DNA from 4 places in the Streptomyces sp. NPDC043861 genome. Region 1 is predicted to be linked to each of the others. Evidence: riboswitches for the same ligand, from Rfam matches in the RefSeq annotation. Region 1 holds a riboswitch; each other region holds the start of a gene.
What was found. A riboswitch is a leader RNA that binds a small molecule or an ion and turns the genes downstream of it on or off. The one in region 1 is predicted to bind cobalamin.

Region 2: linked by a shared signal. The riboswitch ahead of metE (5-methyltetrahydropteroyltriglutamate--homocysteine S-methyltransferase) and the one ahead of AC068D_RS31855 (energy-coupling factor ABC transporter permease) in region 1 are both predicted to bind cobalamin.
Region 3: linked by a shared signal. The riboswitch ahead of AC068D_RS21900 (ribonucleoside-diphosphate reductase subunit alpha) and the one ahead of AC068D_RS31855 (energy-coupling factor ABC transporter permease) in region 1 are both predicted to bind cobalamin.
Region 4: linked by a shared signal. The riboswitch ahead of AC068D_RS27080 ((2Fe-2S) ferredoxin domain-containing protein) and the one ahead of AC068D_RS31855 (energy-coupling factor ABC transporter permease) in region 1 are both predicted to bind cobalamin.

The regions. Positions count from the first base shown of each region.
Region 1 covers NZ_JBWKDP010000018.1:124,268-128,519, reverse strand. Annotated here, with positions in the region: gene AC068D_RS31870 (energy-coupling factor ABC transporter ATP-binding protein) at 1-803, opposite strand, end outside; gene cbiQ (cobalt ECF transporter T component CbiQ) at 800-1,549, opposite strand; gene AC068D_RS31860 (energy-coupling factor ABC transporter substrate-binding protein) at 1,556-1,927, opposite strand; gene AC068D_RS31855 (energy-coupling factor ABC transporter permease) at 1,924-2,625, opposite strand; cobalamin riboswitch at 2,656-2,875, opposite strand; gene dhaM (dihydroxyacetone kinase phosphoryl donor subunit DhaM) at 2,893-3,294, opposite strand; gene dhaL (dihydroxyacetone kinase subunit DhaL) at 3,291-3,911, opposite strand; gene dhaK (dihydroxyacetone kinase subunit DhaK) at 3,939-4,252, opposite strand, start outside.
Region 2 covers NZ_JBWKDP010000012.1:214,864-219,115, forward strand. Annotated here, with positions in the region: gene aceB (malate synthase A) at 1-1,055, shown strand, start outside; gene AC068D_RS26040 (3-hydroxybutyryl-CoA dehydrogenase) at 1,052-1,921, shown strand; cobalamin riboswitch at 2,141-2,365, shown strand; gene metE (5-methyltetrahydropteroyltriglutamate--homocysteine S-methyltransferase) at 2,529-4,252, shown strand, end outside.
Region 3 covers NZ_JBWKDP010000009.1:219,766-224,017, forward strand. Annotated here, with positions in the region: gene AC068D_RS21900 (ribonucleoside-diphosphate reductase subunit alpha) at 1-1,891, opposite strand, end outside; cobalamin riboswitch at 2,025-2,164, opposite strand; gene AC068D_RS21905 (GNAT family N-acetyltransferase) at 2,219-2,719, opposite strand; gene mctP (monocarboxylate uptake permease MctP) at 2,909-4,252, opposite strand, start outside.
Region 4 covers NZ_JBWKDP010000013.1:161,130-165,381, reverse strand. Annotated here, with positions in the region: gene AC068D_RS27090 (FecCD family ABC transporter permease) at 1-277, opposite strand, end outside; gene AC068D_RS27085 (ABC transporter substrate-binding protein) at 274-1,263, opposite strand; gene AC068D_RS27080 ((2Fe-2S) ferredoxin domain-containing protein) at 1,383-1,772, opposite strand; cobalamin riboswitch at 1,813-2,002, opposite strand; gene AC068D_RS27075 (antibiotic biosynthesis monooxygenase family protein) at 2,612-2,944, shown strand; gene AC068D_RS27070 (hypothetical protein) at 3,533-3,748, shown strand; gene AC068D_RS27065 (DoxX family protein) at 3,947-4,252, opposite strand, start outside.

The DNA of each region.
Region 1 (4,252 bases):
GCCGGGCCGAGCAGGCCATGGGTGCGCAGTACTTCCGCCACCGCCATCGCCCATGGGCGCCGCAGCCGCGCCGCGTCCAGCAGCTCCTGGTCGGCGAGCAGCTCCGCGATCGGCCCGGTCCGCAGACCGGACGGGGACAGCACTGCGGCGTCGTCGGCCCAGCGGAGGGCGAGATCCACGTCGTGCGTGGCCATCACCACGGTGGTCCCGCTCCTGCGCAGTCGGTCCAGCACCTCGAGCAACCGTTCCTGGCCGTGCGGATCGAGACCGGCGGTCGGTTCGTCCAGGATCAGTACGCGCGGCCGCATCGCCAGGGCCCCCGCGATCGCCGCGCGTTTGCGCTGGCCGTACGAGAGCAGATGCGTCGGCCGGTCCTCGAGCGCGGTGATGTCCAGCGCCTCCAGCGACTCGGCGACCCGGGCCCGGACCTCGTCCTGGGGAAGCCCGAGATTCATGGGTCCGAACGACACGTCCTGGCCCACGGACGCGGCGAACAGCTGGTCGTCGGGGTCCTGCACGACCAGCTGCACGGTCGTCCGGAGCCGGGTCAGCCCGCCACGGTCGTAGGACACCGGCGCGCCGTCCAGCAGCAGCCGGCCCCGGCCGCACCGAAGCCCGCCGCTCAGCAGCCGCAGCAGCGTCGTCTTTCCGCTGCCGTTGCGGCCCAGCAGTGCCAGCGAGCGCCCGGCAGGGACCGCGAAGTCCACGTCGCCGAGCACCTGGGGGCCGTCGGCGTACGCGTATCCCACGCCGTCCAGCTCCACCACGGCCGATGCGGACCGGATCCTCGTGGACGCAGTCATGACAGGGACCTTTCCAGTACGAGGGTGAGAGCCACGATTCCCGCGAGAAGCACGCCCGTGGCCGTCAGGAAGCGCACGGAAACCGATGCCTGCGGCACCAGGACCCGCAGGTTCCCGTCGTAACCGCGCCCGGCGAGTCCCGTCTGCAGCCGGTGCGCGCGGTCGAAGGCGCGGACGAACGCGGTCGCCCCGAGGCCCGCGAGGGAACGCCAGGTCGCTGCGCGGGTGGTGTGGCCGAGCCTGGCGGCCTGCGCCTGGCGGATCCGGCTCACCGAGTCGAGGAGCAGAAAGCTGATCCGGTACATGACGAGGGCGACATCGACCACAGGCGCCGGCACGCCCGCACGCACCAGCCGGGGCAGTACGTCGGACACCGGCGTGGTGAACGCGAACAGCAACACCCCGAGGGACGCCGCCGATGTGCGCAGCAGCAGCCGCCCCGCGTGCAGCGGCCCGTCGGGAGCAAGAGCCACCACACCGTCGGGCCCGCCCACCGCGAACAGCAGCGGCACCGCTCCGGTGACACAGAAGCCGAGCGGAATGCGCCAAGCCCGCCACAACTGATGCAGCGTCACCCCGGCGGGCCCGAGCAGCACCACCACGGTGACGGCCGCGACCAGCACGGCGCCGGGCCAGGGCGGCAGTGAGACGGCACAGACGGTCAGTCCCAGCCCGAGCACCGCCTTCTCGCATGGATGACGGCGGCGCCAGCGACTGCTGTGCGCCGCCGCGTCGATCGGCAGCATCGGCGGTTACGCCGTGGTCCGGCCGGCGGGGGAGTCCGCTTCCTCGGTGGCCGTGGTCGATGCGCCGTGTGCCTCCGCACGGGCCTCGCCCTGGCGGCGCCCCTTGCGCAGTCCGAAGTAGTACGCCAGTACCCCCGCGCCGAGCGCCGCCTGCAGGGCGAACAGCGCCGATTCGATCTCCCCCGAGGGGGGCTCGTACAGCGGGGCGAACCAGGGCTCGTAGTCCGGCTGCAGCTCGGTGATCGCCGTCTCCGCCTCGGCATCGGCGCCGGTGAACGGCTCCTCCTTGTGGTCACCCAGCCCCAGCACGAGCGGAAGTACCGCCAGCGCGGCCACGAGCGCCAGAAGCAGTGCGTTGATCTTCGTGTTGCGGTTCATCGGGCAGCGGTCTCCTTCGTCTTGCCCTGCTCGCCGCCCTGGAGCAGCACACCGAGGCGGGTCAGCTCACCTCGGCTGGACTGCACCAGAAGGCGCATCACCAGCACGGTGAGCAGGCCCTCGCTGACCGCGAGCGGGATCTGGGTGACGGCGAAGATGCCGCCGAACTTGGCGAGCGCGCCGGGGACGCCACTGCTCGGGTCGGGGAACGCCAGCGCCAGCTGCACGCTGGTGACGCAGTACGTGGAGAGGTCGGCCACGAACGCGCCGCAGAACACGCTCACCATCACCGGCAGTTCGAACCGCCGCAGCATCCGGTACACCGCATATCCGGCCCATGGGCCGACGATCGCCATGGAGAAGACGTTGGCGCCGAGAGTGGTGAGGCCCCCGTGCGCCAGCAACAGCGCCTGGAACAGCAGCGTGATGGTGCCGAGCACCGCCATGATCGGTGGTCTGAACAGGATCGCGCCGAGACCGGTGCCCGTGGGATGGGAGCAACTGCCCGTCACCGAGGGAATCTTGAGCGCCGACAGTACGAAGGTGAAGGCACCGGATGCGCCGAGCAGCAGAGTCGACTCGGGGTTGGCTTTTACCTCCCGGGTGAGTGCCCTCACTCCGTGGATCACGAACGGGGCGGACGCGGCGCCCCAGGCGGCCGCGTGCAACGGGGGCAGATACCCCTCGGCTATATGCATGGTTGGGGAGACCCTCTCCAGCACCTCGTGGATGGACAACGCGCCCTGGCCGGTCTCCTGGCTGACGGGTCCTGCCGCCCGGGCTCCGCCTTCCCGGACGTCGAGGTCTCCCTCGGCGATCCAGTGGCTTCCTTGCGGATGGAGCCGGACTTCCCGATCACAGTGGCGAGGGCCGCACCGGTACTCCACCGGTTTCCCGTTCACCAAGGCGGTGCGACATTAGTGCTTTGACCAGGTACATCACAAGCCGCGCACGGATGCGCAACGTCACACCTTTCGGTATGCGTACGCCTCCGTGGCCGCCGCTTCCACCGCATCCAGGTCGCCGCCCGCCGAGGCGGTGACGAGCGCCGCGACCGCCCCTTCGACGAAGGGCGCGTCCACCAACCTGGTGTCCCGGGGCAGTTCGTCCCCCAGGGCGAGCAGGGTCTTCACCGTGAGTACGGCACTGCCGAGGTCCGTCAGCACCGCGACGCCGGCGCCCCGGTCCACCTCCTCCGCGGCCCTGGTGATCAGCTCCGAGCTGGTGCCGAGCCCGCCGTCCGGTGTACCGCCGGCAGCCGCGACCGGGGCGGTTTCGCCGCCGCCCGCGAGCCCCCTGGCGAGATCGGCGACCGATGCCGCGACCTCCGCGCTGTGCGAGACGAGGACTATCCCGACGGGACTCACGAGGACTCCTCGGCAGCGGGCCCGGCCTCCGCATCGGCCAGGGCGGCGATCAGCAGCGCGGAGGACGTCGCTCCCGGATCCTGGTGCCCGATGCTGCGCTCGCCGAGGTAGCTCGCCCTGCCCTTGCGCGCCAGCATGGGCACGGTGGCGAGTGCGCCCCGCTCGGCGGCCTCCCGGGCGGCGGCGAAGGACTCGTCCATCGCCTCCACGGCCGGCTCCAGCGCGTCCAGCATCGTCTTGTCGCCGGCCTTCGCCCCACCGAGCTGTGCCACGGCGGCGACGCCGGCGCGCAGCGCATCGGTGAGCTGCTGGGGCGACACCTCGGCGGCGTCGCCGAGCGCCTTGCCCGTACGCCGCAGCAGCGTTCCGTACAGCGGCCCCGACGCCCCGCCGACCGTCGAGATCAACTGCCGTCCGGACAGGACCAGTACGGCTCCGGGGGTGTCCGGCGACTCCTTCTCCAGAGCGGCCTTGACCGCGGTGAAGCCACGCTGCAGATTGGCGCCGTGGTCCGCGTCGCCGATGGGTGAGTCGAGCTCGGTGAGGTGTGCCGCCTCACGGTCCACGGCGGCGGCTCCTAGGTCCATCCACCTGCGGAAGAACCCGGTGTCCAGCACACGGCCTCCTTCGTTCTGCCCCATGGATCAGCGTCCCCACCGCAGCGCCGGGGTCTGTACCGGCGCATCCCACAGCCGCAGCAGCTCCTCGTCCATCGCGCAGATCGTCACCGAGCAGCCGGCCATGTCGAGCGAGGTCACATAGTTTCCGACGAGCGTACGGGCCACCGGCACACCCCGCTCGCCGAGCAAACGGTGCACCTCCGCGTTGAACCCGTACAGCTCCAGCAGGGGGGTCGCGCCCATGCCGTTGACGAGCACCAGGACCGGGCTGGACGGCTTGAGGTCCTCCAGCACCGCGTCGACCGCGAAGTCGGCGATCTCCCGCGACGTCATCATGG
Region 2 (4,252 bases), on a different contig from region 1:
ACGGACGGCCGGTCCCCGCCTCCCTGGTCGACTTCGGCCTGTACTTCTTCCACTGCGCACAGCGTCAGCTCGACTCCGGACACGGCCCGTACTTCTACCTCCCCAAGCTGGAGAACCGCTACGAAGCCCGGCTCTGGAACGACGTCTTCGTCCTCGCCCAGGAACTCCTCGGCATCCCCCGTGGGACGGTCCGCGCCACCGTCCTGATCGAGACCATCACCGCGGCGTTCGAGATGGAGGAGATCCTCTACGAGCTCCGCGAGCACAGCTCGGGCCTGAACGCCGGCCGCTGGGACTACCTCTTCAGCCTCATCAAGACCTTCGGTCACCGGACCGACTTCCTGCTCCCGGACCGCGCCCAGGTCACCATGACCGCCCCGTTCATGCGCGCCTACACCGAGCTGCTGGTCCGCACCTGCCACAAGCGCGGCGCCCACGCCATCGGGGGCATGGCCGCGCACATGCCCAGCAAGGACCCGGCCGCCAACGAGGCAGCCCTCGCCAAGGTGCGGCTGGACAAGGAGCGCGAGGCCGAGGACGGCTTCGACGGCTCGTGGGTCGCCCACCCCGGGCTCGTCCCCGTGTGCCGCGAGGTGTTCGACGGCGTTCTCGGCGAACGGCCGCACCAGATCGACCGCACCCGTGACGACGTCGAGGTCACCGCTGCCGATCTGCTGTCGGTGCGCCGTATCAGCGGCCCGCCCACCCCGGAGGGGGTCCGCACCAACATCGCGATCGCCCTGCGCTACTTCGACGCCTGGCTACGGGGGCAGGGAGCCGTTGCCCTGTACGGCCTGATGGAGGACGCCGCCACCGCGGAGATCGCCCGCGTACAGATCTGGCAGTGGCTGCGCCACCGCGTCGTCGACCGCGAGACGGTGCTGCGGCTGCTCGACGACGAGGTCGCCGCTCTGGGTGCCGAGTACCCGTGGGCGGCCGTCGACGAAGTGCGCGATCTCTTCGAACGGACCTCCCTGGAACACGAGTTGCCGCTGTTCTTCACGCCGGACGCCTACTCCCGTCACCTCGTCGTGCGTGCGGAGGCCCGGTCGTGAGCGGGAGCATCCAGCGCGTCGGCGTGGTCGGCGGCGGACAGATGGGCGCCGGAATCGCGGAGGTGTGCGCGCGAGCCGGACTGGACACGGTGGTGTGCGAGGTGGACGCGCCGGCCGCCCGCACCGCGCGGGAACGGGTGGCCGGCTCCCTGGACCGTGCGGTGCACCGTGGAAAGCTGGAGCGGGACGCGGCGCGGGACGCCCTCGACCGGATGGTCTTCACCGGCTGCCTGGAAGACCTGGCCGACCGGCAGCTGGTCGTCGAGGCGATCGTGGAGAACCCGGACGCCAAGACCGAGGTCTTCGCCTCACTCGACAAGATCGTGGCCGATCCGGCCGCGGTGCTGGCGACCAACACCTCCTCCCTGCCGGTCACGCGGCTCGGCATGGCGACGGGCCGCGCCGACCGGGTCGTGGGCCTGCACTTCTTCAATCCGGTGCCCGTACTGCCGCTGGTGGAGGTCGTGACCTCCCTGCACACGTCGGCCGGGACGGTCGCCGCGACCGAGGAATTCGCTGCCCGGGCCCTCGGCAAGACCGTGATCCGCTCGCAGGACAGGGCCGGGTTCGTGGTCAACGCCCTGCTCGTCCCGTACCTGCTGTCGGCGATCCGCATGACGGAGTCCGGATTCGCCTCCCCCGCCGATGTGGACGCCGGCATGGAGCTCGGCTGCGCCCATCCCATGGGGCCGCTGAAGCTCGCGGACCTGATCGGCCTGGACACGGTGGCCTCGATCGCGGAGTCCCTGTACGACGAGTTCAAGGAGCCGCTGTACGCCCCGCCGCCGCTGCTCCAGCGCATGGTCGAGGCAGGCCTGTTGGGCCGCAAGACCGGCCGCGGTTTCCATGCGTACGAACACGGCTGAGTTCCTGGTACGACCGGGCTGAGGGGCCCGGTGGGCCCGGGCTGAGGGGCCCGGGCCACGCCGCTGGAGGAGGGAACCGGCGGGAACCCACGGGGGAGGGGCGGGAAGCGCGGAGGTCGGCGCTTCCCGCCCCCGCGCCGTTTCAAGCACCACGGCCGCGTGTCTCAGCTCACCGTCCGAATGGCGGAGGTGATTCTCCGCGTCGGCTCAACGCCCCGTAGGCTGACGGGTGCAGCTGGTTCGCCCCGTCCGCCAGGCGGGATGCGTCGTAAGAGGGAACCCGGTGGGAATCCGGGACTGCCCCGCAGCGGTGAGCGGGAACGACCGCCGTCATACGCACTGGGTCCGAGCCGGGCCTGGGAAGCGACGGCCAGTAGGTGTCCGCCGGGAATCCGGCCGGACGGGCCCGCGAGTCCGAAGACCTGCCCGTTGCCCGCGTGCGAACGACTCGCCCGCGGACATCCCGGTGACCTCGAGGGCGGGTCGGCGAACACATCGGACGGATGACCGCGCTGTGCCGCGCTGGGCGTTCCGTCCGTTCCGTCGCCCTTCGCGTTCTCGTCCCGTCCCCGGGATCTCAGGGATTCATCTCGCGAAGGAGATCTCCGTGACCACCGAGTCCGCAGCCGCGGCAGCACGGGCCACCCTGTACGGCTACCCCCGTCAGGGACAGAACCGGGAGCTGAAGAAGGCGATCGAGGGCTACTGGAAGGGCCGTGTCACCGCCGACGCCCTCCGCGCCACCGCCGCCGGTCTTCGCCGGACGAACTGGCAGCAGCTCGCCGACGCCGGCATCCACGAAGTGCCGACCGGCGATTTCTCTTACTACGACCACGTCCTCGACACCACCCTGATGGTCGGCGCGATCCCCGCCCGCCACCGCGCAGCCGTCGCCGCCGACGCCTTGGACGGCTGCTTCGCCATGGCCCGCGGCACCCGGGACGTGGCGCCGCTGGAAATGACCAAGTGGTTCGACACCAACTACCACTACCTGGTTCCGGAGCTGGGTCCGGACACCGTGTTCAAAGCGGACTCCACCAAGCAGGTCGGTGAGCTCAAGGAAGCACTCGCGCTCGGCCTGACGCCCCGTCCGGTCCTCGTCGGACCGGTCACCTATCTGCTGCTGGCCAAGGCGGCCCCGGGGGTGGCCGAGGACTTCGAGCCGCTGACGCTGCTCGACCGGCTGCTGCCGGTGTACACGGAAGTGCTCGCGGATCTGCGGGCCGCAGGCGCCGAATGGGTCCAACTGGACGAGCCCGCACTGGTCCAGGACCGCACACCCGCCGAACTGAACGCCGCCGCCCGCGCCTACCGCGACCTCGGTGCGCTCACGGACAGGCCGAAGCTGCTGGTCGCCTCCTACTTCGACCGCCTCGGGGACACACTTGCGGTGCTGGCCAAGGCGCCCGTCGACGGCCTCGCGCTCGACTTCACCGGGTCGGCCGCCGCGAATCTCGACGACCTCGCCGCGGTCGGCGGACTGCCCGGCAAGCGCCTGGTCGCCGGTGTGGTCGACGGACGCAACATCTGGGTGAACGATCTGGGCAAGTCGCTCGCCACCCTCGGGACGCTGCTGGGACTGGCCGACCAGGTCGACGTCTCCGCGTCCTGTTCACTGCTGCACGTCCCGCTGGACAGTGCCGAGGAGCGCGACATCGACCCGCAGATCCTTCGCTGGCTCGCCTTCGCCCGGCAGAAGACCGACGAGATCGTCACCCTCGCCCGCGGACTCGGCCAGGGCACGGACGCCATCGCCGCGGAACTCGCCGCCAACCGGGCCGACCTGGCCTCCCGCGCCGGTTCGCCCATCACCCACGACCCCGCCGTACGTGCGCGCACCGCGGCGATCACTGACACCGACGCCCGGCGTTCCCAGCCCTATGCCGAGCGCGCCGCGGCCCAGCGTGCCCACCTCGGGCTGCCCCTGCTGCCTACGACCACCATCGGATCCTTCCCTCAGACCACGGCTCTGCGCACGGCCCGCGCCGATCTGCGCGGCGGACGGATCGACACCGCGGGCTACGAGCAGCGCATCGAGGCGGAGATCCGCGAGGTGATCTCCTTCCAGGAGGAGGCGGGTATCGACGTCCTCGTGCACGGCGAGCCCGAACGCAACGACATGGTGCAGTACTTCGCAGAACAGCTCACCGGCTACCTCGCCACCCGGCACGGCTGGGTCCAGTCGTACGGCACCCGTTACGTGCGGCCGCCGATTCTCGCCGGTGACATCTCCCGGCCGGTGCCGATGACGGTCCGCTGGACCCGCTACGCCCAGTCCCTCACCGACCGTCCGGTGAAGGGCATGCTCACCGGGCCGGTCACGATGCTCGC
Region 3 (4,252 bases), on a different contig from region 1:
AGACCTGCGGCTCGATGCACTCGTACACACCCGCGATCGACGCGATGGTCGCGGTCGGCGCGATGGCGAGCAGGAGGGAGTTGCGCATCCCGGTCGTGGCGATCCGGGAACGCAGCGCGGCCCAGCGCTCCGGCCAGTTGAGCTCCACGGCTGTGCCGTAGTGATCCGGGTGCAGCACACCGCGCGCCGTACGGGTCTGCTCCCAGGCGGGCAGCGGGCCGTTGCGCTCGGCCAGGTCGCAGGACGCCTCGTACGCCGCCAGCATGATCCGCTCGGCGATCCGGGTCGACAGTGCCTGCGCCTCGGCGGAGTCGAAGGGCATCCGCAGCTTGAAGAACACGTCCTGCAGGCCCATGGCGCCGAGGCCCACCGGACGCCACTTGGCGTTGGAGCGGCCGGCCTGCTCGGTCGGGTAGAAGTTGATGTCGACGACCCGGTCCAGGAAGGTCACGGCCGTGCGGACGGTGGCGTCGAGCCGCTCCCAGTCGATGGCGTCCGCACCGGTGCCGCCGTCGGTGACGAACGCGCCGAGGTTGACGGATCCGAGGTTGCAGACAGCGGTCTCGCCGTCGTTCGTCACCTCGATGATCTCGGTGCAGAGATTGGAGGAGTGGACGACGGTGCCGGGCTCAGCGGTCTGGTTCGCGGTGCGGTTCGAGGCGTCCTTGAACGTCATCCAGCCGTTGCCGGTCTGGGCGAGCGTACGCATCATGCGGCCGTACAGGTCGCGGGCCGGGATGGTCCTGCGGGCGAGGCCCGCCTCCTCCGCCTTGCGGTAGGCGGCGTCGAACTCGTCGCCCCAGAGGTCGACCAGCTCGGGGACGTCGGCGGGCGAGAAGAGCGACCAGTCGGCGTCCTCGTTCACCCTGCGCATGAACTCGTCCGGGATCCAGTGCGCCAGGTTGAGGTTGTGCGTACGCCGCGCCTCCTCACCCGTGTTGTCGCGCAGCTCCAGGAACTCCTCGATGTCCGCGTGCCAGGTCTCCAGGTAGACACAGGCCGCGCCCTTGCGGCGACCGCCCTGGTTGACCGCGGCGACGGAGGAGTCCAGCGTGCGCAGGAACGGCACGATGCCGTTGGAGTGGCCGTTGGTGCCGCGGATGAGCGAACCGCGCGAGCGGATACGGGAGTACGAGAGACCGATGCCACCCGCGTGCTTGGAGAGCCGCGCCACCTGGTGGTAGCGGTCGTAGATCGAGTCCAGCTCGTCCAGCGGGGAGTCCAGCAGATAGCAGGACGACATCTGGGGGTGGCGGGTACCGGAGTTGAAGAGGGTGGGGGAGGACGGCAGGTAGTCGAGCCGGCTCATCAGCCCGTACAGCGCGGCGACTTCGTCGAGAGCCCTGGGCGACTCGTCCTCGGCGAGGCCGGCGGCGACACGCAGCATGAACTGCTGCGGGGTCTCGATGACCTTGCGGGTGATCGGGTGCCGGAGGAGGTAGCGGCTGAAGAGGGTGCGCAGGCCGAAGTACCCGAAGCGGTCGTCGGCGGCAGGGTCGATCAGCGCGTCGAGGCGCGCGGCGTGCGTCTGCACGAACGCGGCCGTGCGGTCCGCGATCAGGCCCTCGCGGTGCCCGACGGCGATGGAGTCGGAGAAGGCGACCGCCCCCTGTGTGGCCGCCTCCTCCGCGATCGTGCGGGTGAGCAGCCGGGCCGCGAGGCGCGAGTAGGCCGGGTCCTCGGAGATCAGCCCAGCGGCGGCCTCGGTCGCGAGTTCGCGCAACTCGGCCTCGTCCGAGCCCGCGTGGCGGCCGCGGAGGGCGGCCGCGGCGACGCGGCCGGGGTCCGTGTCGGGGAGATCGGCGGTGAGGTCGGTCAGGATGCGCAGCAGCGCGGTACCTGGCCCATCGGCGGACTGCGTTGAAGCAGGATCGGGCGGCGCGATGGTCACAGGGTGCTCTCCCTCGCTCGGCTCGGGGCCGGCGGGGGCACGGGGCACGGGCGCACTCGCCCGGGGGCAGGGTGCACCGCGTCCACCGACCTGTTTCCGCGAGGCCCGGACGTCGTCGGCACCCGGGCCGGACGGTCCGGGTGCGCCGTCGGCAGGTCTTCGGACTCGCAGGTGTATGCCCTGTGCGACACCGCAAAGGCACACCGGCACACCGTTGCGGGACAGTTCCGGACTCGAACCGGATTCCCCTGCGGCGACAGCGAGCATGAGCATACATGTAGGGGCGGTGGCTTGAGGCACCCCCCACATGTTGTGTCGCCGCGGTTCTCAGAGCTCCAGGCTGTAGGCCAGCAGAGGCACGTCCGCCAGCGGACACCAGTCCCGCTCGGGCGTTCTGACGAAGCCGATTCGTTCGTAGATGCGGTGCGCGGCGTGCATGCGGGGGTGCGTCGACAGGACGAGCCTCCGGCAGCCTTCGGTGTCCCTGGCCCGCTCGATGCACGCCCTGACGAGTGCCTCCCCGGCGCCCCGCCCCCGCGCTTCCGTGGCGACCGCCAGCATCCTGAACTCGGTTTCCCCGTCCTCGGCGATGTCGGCCCAGGGCGCCCCGCCGAGAACGAAGGTCACCCCGCCGAGCACCCGGCCGTCCCGGTCCGCCGCGACCAGTACCTCGGCCTGTCGGGCCCGGGCGACGACGTCCCTCAGACGGTCGAGGTACGGGTCCTCCTCGCCGAAGTCCAGCAGCCTGCCGTCGAGATAGGCCCGTGCCGTGAGCTCCCCCAGGGCCTCGTACTCCGAGGGTTCGGCCCTTCTGACGAAGATGTCCATATCCGAAGTTTCCTCCATGTGCACGAGGGCGGCTCGAGGCCGTTCCCCCGGCCGGTTGCCTCAACACCCCATGTTCCCAAGGCCGCGGAGGGGGTGCGGGGACAATGCGGTGCCGTTTCGGACGGACACGAACGCCGGCCGGCACAGGCTCATGGGGCCCGTGCCGGCCGGCGCCGGGAAACACACGCGTCAGTGGGTGACTGCGCCCACCTTCGGGAGTTCGGGTTCGACCCCGGGGTCCCCGGCGTCCGCCGTGTAGTCCCCCGGAGACGTCTCGTCGACACCGTCCGGGGCCTTCACGGCGCGCAGCACGAGGGTGAGGACGACGGTCACCACCGCGTTGAGCACGAAGGCCGTCAGGCCGATGTAGCCGATCTCCCCGATTCCCGGTATCTCCGCCGATGACCCTCCGAAGTGCTTCTGCGTCGGACTTGCGACGCCGTACGCCGCCACTGTGCCGTAGATCATGCCGACGGCCCAGCCCGCGAGCAGCGCCCAGCGGTGGCACCACCGGGTGAACAGGCCGCCGACGAGGGCCGGGAAGGTCTGGAGGATCCAGATGCCGCCCAGCAGCTGGAAGTTGATGGCGACGGTCTTGTCCATCGTCAGGACGAAGGCCAGGGCACCCACCTTCACCAGCAGCGACACCAGCTTCGACACCTTGGTCTCCTGCTCCGGAGTCGCGTCCGGCTTCAGGAAGTCCTTGTAGATGTTCCGCGTGAACAGGTTCGCCGCCGCGATCGACATGATCGCCGCCGGTACCAGCGCGCCGATGCCGATGGCCGCGAACGCGACCCCCGCGAACCAGTCGGGGAACATGTTCTCGAACAGCTGCGGAATGGCGAGCTGACCGTTCGTCACCTTGACTCCGGCCGCGATCGCCATGAACCCGAGCAGCGCCAGCAGCCCCAGCATCAGCGAGTAGAGCGGCAGGATGGTGGTGTTGCGCCGGATCACGTCACGGCTGCGCGAGGACAGCGTGGCGGTGATCGAGTGCGGATACATGAACAGGGCCAGCGCGGATCCGAGCGCCAGCGTGGCGTAACCCCACTGGCCCAGCTCCCCGGGCACCAGCGCACCCCGCGGTTTGTCGGTCGCGGGGTTGATCTGCGCGAACGCGTCGCCCGCCTTGGTGAAGATGTCGTCGAAGCCGCCGAGCTTGACGGGGATGTAGATGATCGCGACCGCGATCACCAGATAGATCAGGGTGTCCTTGACGAAGGCGATCAGCGCGGGTGCCCGCAGACCGGACGAGTAGGTGTACGCCGCCAGCACACCGAAGGCGATCAGCAGCGGCAGATCCTTGATGAACCAGTGGGTGTTCTCACCGCCGCCGACGCCCATGACGTCCAGCACAGCCTGGATGCCGACGAGCTGCAGCGCGATGTACGGCATCGTCGCGAGGATGCCGGTGAGCGCGACCGCCAGCGACAGCCCCTTCGAGCCGAAGCGTCCGCGGACGAAGTCCGACGTCGTCACATATCCGTGCTTGTGCGACACCGACCACAACCGCGGCAGGAAGGTGAAGATCAG
Region 4 (4,252 bases), on a different contig from region 1:
GGACCGGTGTCCAGGTCGGTTCGGCGAGCGAAGGGTGCAGCCGGTGCAGCAGGATGCCCCAGACCTGGTCGGCCGGGACACTGATGGACCCGGCCGCGATCCCGAAGGTGGCCGCGACGGCCAGCAGCGCGGCGAGCAGTACGAGGACGAGCGGGTAGGGGATCCCCGGGCGGCGAACGGCGGCGGCACCCGCCGCCGTTCGCCCGCTCGTCGGGCCACGCGCCCCGGTCGTCCCTTGCGTATCCGTCGCCTCCGCCACACCCGTGGCGTCGGTCACTTGAACCGGTCCGGGTGAACCTGGCGGGCCAAGGACTCCACACCGGACGGCACCCGGACGCCCAGCACCGTGGACGAGAGCGGCAGCACCGCGAACCGCCTGTTCTTGACGGCGGGTACGTCCTTCAGCGCCGGGTTCGCGAGGAGGAACTTCTTCTTGTCCTCGACGGGTTGGTCGCCGTAGTCGTAGATGACGATCACCTCGGGCGCGCGCTCGGCCACCTGCTCGAACGACACGTCACCGAACGCCTTGTCCAGGTCGGCGAAGAGGTTCACCCCACCGGCCTGCTTGATCATCTCGTTGCCGATGCCCGCACCGCCCGCGGTGAAGGCGGTCTTGTCACCGCTGTCGTACACGAAGGTCTTCACCGGGGTGACTCCGGCGAGCTTGTCCTCGACCGTGTCCAGCGTGACGTGGAGCTCCTTGAGCTGCCGCTCCGCCCGGTCCGGCACGCCGAAGATCTTCGCCACGTTCCGGATCTCCTGGTCCATCGTGGCCATCGTCACCGGCCCGGACGGGCACTCCTCGATGTTCAGATAGGAGTTGACCCCCGCCTTGGAGAGGGCGTCGCGGCTGCGTCCTTCCTTCTCGTCGAATGTGCTGGCGAAACCGCCGTAGGCCACGTCCGGTTCGGCGGCGAGCAGCGTCTCGAACGAGGGGTACTCCTTCGCCAGGACCTTGATCCCGTCGTAGGCGTCCCGGTACTTCGGGAGGATCTTGTCATCGAGATAGGCGGTGCCCACCATCGAGTCCTGCAGCCCCAGTGCCAGCATGACCTCGGTCGCGTGCTGGTTCAGCGACACCGCGCGCTGCGGGGGACGCTGATAGGTCGTCTTCACACCGCAGTTGGACACGGTGACCGGGAAACCCTTGGCAGCGGAGTCCGCCGACGGGGCGTCGTCCCGGGTCACGGTGCCGCCGCAGCCGGATATCAGTACGGCAGCGGCCATGGCCGACAGCAGGGATGTCGGGCGCTTGCCCATCAAGGATCCTCTCACCGCAGGGTGGTCCTGAACGGTCCGGACGGTGGTCCGGTGGCTGGTCGGAATCGGGACTCGTCGGAGGACGCCCGGTCCGGCGTGGGAATGTGCGGGGCGTGTTCGGGTCAGCCGGCGTCGGGGAGTGCCCTGGACCGGACGCGCCGTGGCGGGGTGAAGGCGTAGAGCTCGAGGATGTCCGGCAGCGCGGCGAGGCCCGGTCCGCCGGCCCGTACCCAGGCGGCGATGTCCTCGGTCGCCGCCGCGTCGTTGACGAGACCGAACCAGGCCGGCCTGCCGCCCGCGGCGCGGCCCTCGGACGAGGGCTGCACGACGATCACGTTCGCCTGGTCGCACACGTCGAGACAGTCGGAGACACGAACCGGCGCGTCCATGGCGAGACGCGCGGTCTGCTCCCGATGATCGACGCCGGTCACCTTGGGGCTGCCGCAGCAGCAGTCCCTGCACACCACGATCCGGCACGGAACGGAACCGGCAGGTGACGGTCTCCTGGGCATTCCGACAAACGCTCCTCTCCGGGGAAATCCGCCCCAGTCACTTCGAGGAGGCGACCGCGTGAGTCTCCTGGCTCTCGGGTCAGTGCTCGTCCCGGCCTTCCCACCCGCATGGGGGCAGTGGTCTGTTCGGGATCCGCTCGCCGATCACAGTGGCGGGACCGCGCCGGATTCACACCGGCTTCCTCGTTCCGCCGTCGCCTATTCGCGGGACATCATGACAGAAAGACTCTCCACGTCATAAGTCCGCGGTCGGACCGCCCGGGGGGAACGGCGGCACGCGGCCCCCGGGAGCGAGCGACGTGCGCCTCCGTGGGGCTCACGCGCGCCCTGTACAAACAGGCCGGTCCGTGGTCACATCGAGCGGCCCGCCCCCTGCTCAGCCTGTCGGCCCGGCCCTGGTCGGTGGACCAACCCCGGCAGCTCCCTCGCCTGGCTGCCGGGCGCGCCCTTCACCGAACCATGGCAGCGCGGCATCGCCTTCGACTTCGCGACGTCACTGGGCCGGGGACACCGGGGCGGGCCATCACCGGCTTCATCCGCGTCACCTTCGCCGGGCCGGCTGTCCTGACGACCTTCCGCCGCACGGTCCGCAAGGCCCGCCTACAAGGAAGCGACCGAGCGCGGGTGGGTGCGCACACGGCCGGGACAACGGAGCGGCCGGGCGCGGGTGATGCGCCGTCGGCGCATCCCTGGCGCGGCGCCCCCTCCTGAGCCGTCGGCAGCGAGAGCCCGGTCCGGTCACCGGCACCTGAGCATGCATCAGTCCAGTCCGCGTCCGATCGGGGGAATGCGGACCCGCACCCGCGCTCCTCCAGCGCAGTAAGGGGAGCAATCCGACCATGACTGTTACCGCGAACATCGACACCACCCGCCGGGTGGCGACACTCATCAACGTCTTCACTGTCGCACCCGACCGCCAGGCCGAGCTCATCGCGCTGCTGGCGCGCGCCACCGAGGAAACGATGAAGCACCAACCCGGCTTCGTCTGTGCCAACTTTCATGCCTCCCAGGACGGCGAGCGCGTCATCAACTACGCCCAATGGGAGTCCGAGGCGCACTACCATGCGATGCTCACCGACCCGGAGGCCCGCGCCCACATGGACCAGGCAGCGACGATCGCGACGGACGCACAGCCGCGGCTGTACCGGGTCGAGTCAGTGCACGCCAAGTGAGGTGCGAGCACGGCATTCAGATCCCGTCCGGGAAGAGCAACCCAGCCGGTCGACGCTCACGCATGACCCTCAACGACCGTGCCACCGCCGAGCGTGGGGCCCGGAACATCACCGCATGACTGCGTGAGCACCGCCGATGGTGCCGCACCGCAGGAACTCGCCGCTGCCACCGGTGCCGGCGTCCCGTGAGTGACGGACCGGATCGTGCCCGCTGAGGCTCGCCTCGGCCCGACGCCGGGCCGATGGGCCGGGAGCCGACGGGGGCCGACGGGGCGGGGCATCGAGCGCGGTCAAGGCATCGACCGGAACTTGGCACGGCACGCCGCGAGCGAAGCAGGCGCAGGAAGGTCCGTGACACACGGGTGCTCCCCTCCCATGGAGTCGGCCACCAGCTGTCCCGAGTTCCCGGAAAGCCGTGACGGGCCGGGGCATTGAGGGCGGTGGAGGGAGCACGCAAGCACACCCGCCATGCCTCGTGCCCCGGTGGGCCGTGCCTGTGCGCATCGCCCCTCCGCGCACGGGGTATCCCGCAAGCAGTCCCTGCGGTCGCCGGCAAGCCGGTGCTCCGCACCCCTGGAGGTGGAAAGCATGACCGACATCAGCGGGCTGGAGCCTGTGGCGACGTTCTGCGGAAAGTGCGACTGCGGCTGTCCGCAGCTGTTCGTGGACCCCCGCGCCCCCATCGAGCGCCGGATCGTCCTGACCGACGATTTCGGACAGCGTGTGCAGATGAGCGCCGACCAGTTCTCCTCGCTGGTCGACGATGCGAAGAACGGCAAACTCGACGGCATCGCCCTGGCCTGACAACGGCGGGACTTACGAGACCGGAGGCCAGGACGTATGGGCCCGCCCTGGCCTCCACGCATGCCCCGGGGCAGGCTCGGTTCGACTCGAGCTCCGTTCGAGGCTCACGGCAGTGGCCCCGAGCAGCCGGCCGACGGTGACGGCGCCTGCTCGAGTACGGCCCCATGAGCACCGCCCCGTCCCGCGTCGGGCCGTCCCTCATGCCGTCGGCAGCCGCCTGCCGACGGTGTGGGCCACAGCCCTGGCGCGGGCCACCGGACGCGCGGTCGCCCCGCCGATCGCACGGCGCGCGGAACGATGTCCCCTGACCGCCGCATGACGCGAACGGTGGGCCAAGGACGGCTTGCCGTGCGTGTCGGCAACGGCGATCAGCAGGCCTCCCAGCATGGACAGGTCCGTGCAGAGGTGGCTCCGCAGCCGCGCACGTTCCTCCGGGTCCTCCGGCGTGCGGTACCGGTCCTCGGCCGACATGGTCGCGGCCAGGGTGAGGGCGAGAGCCGACGC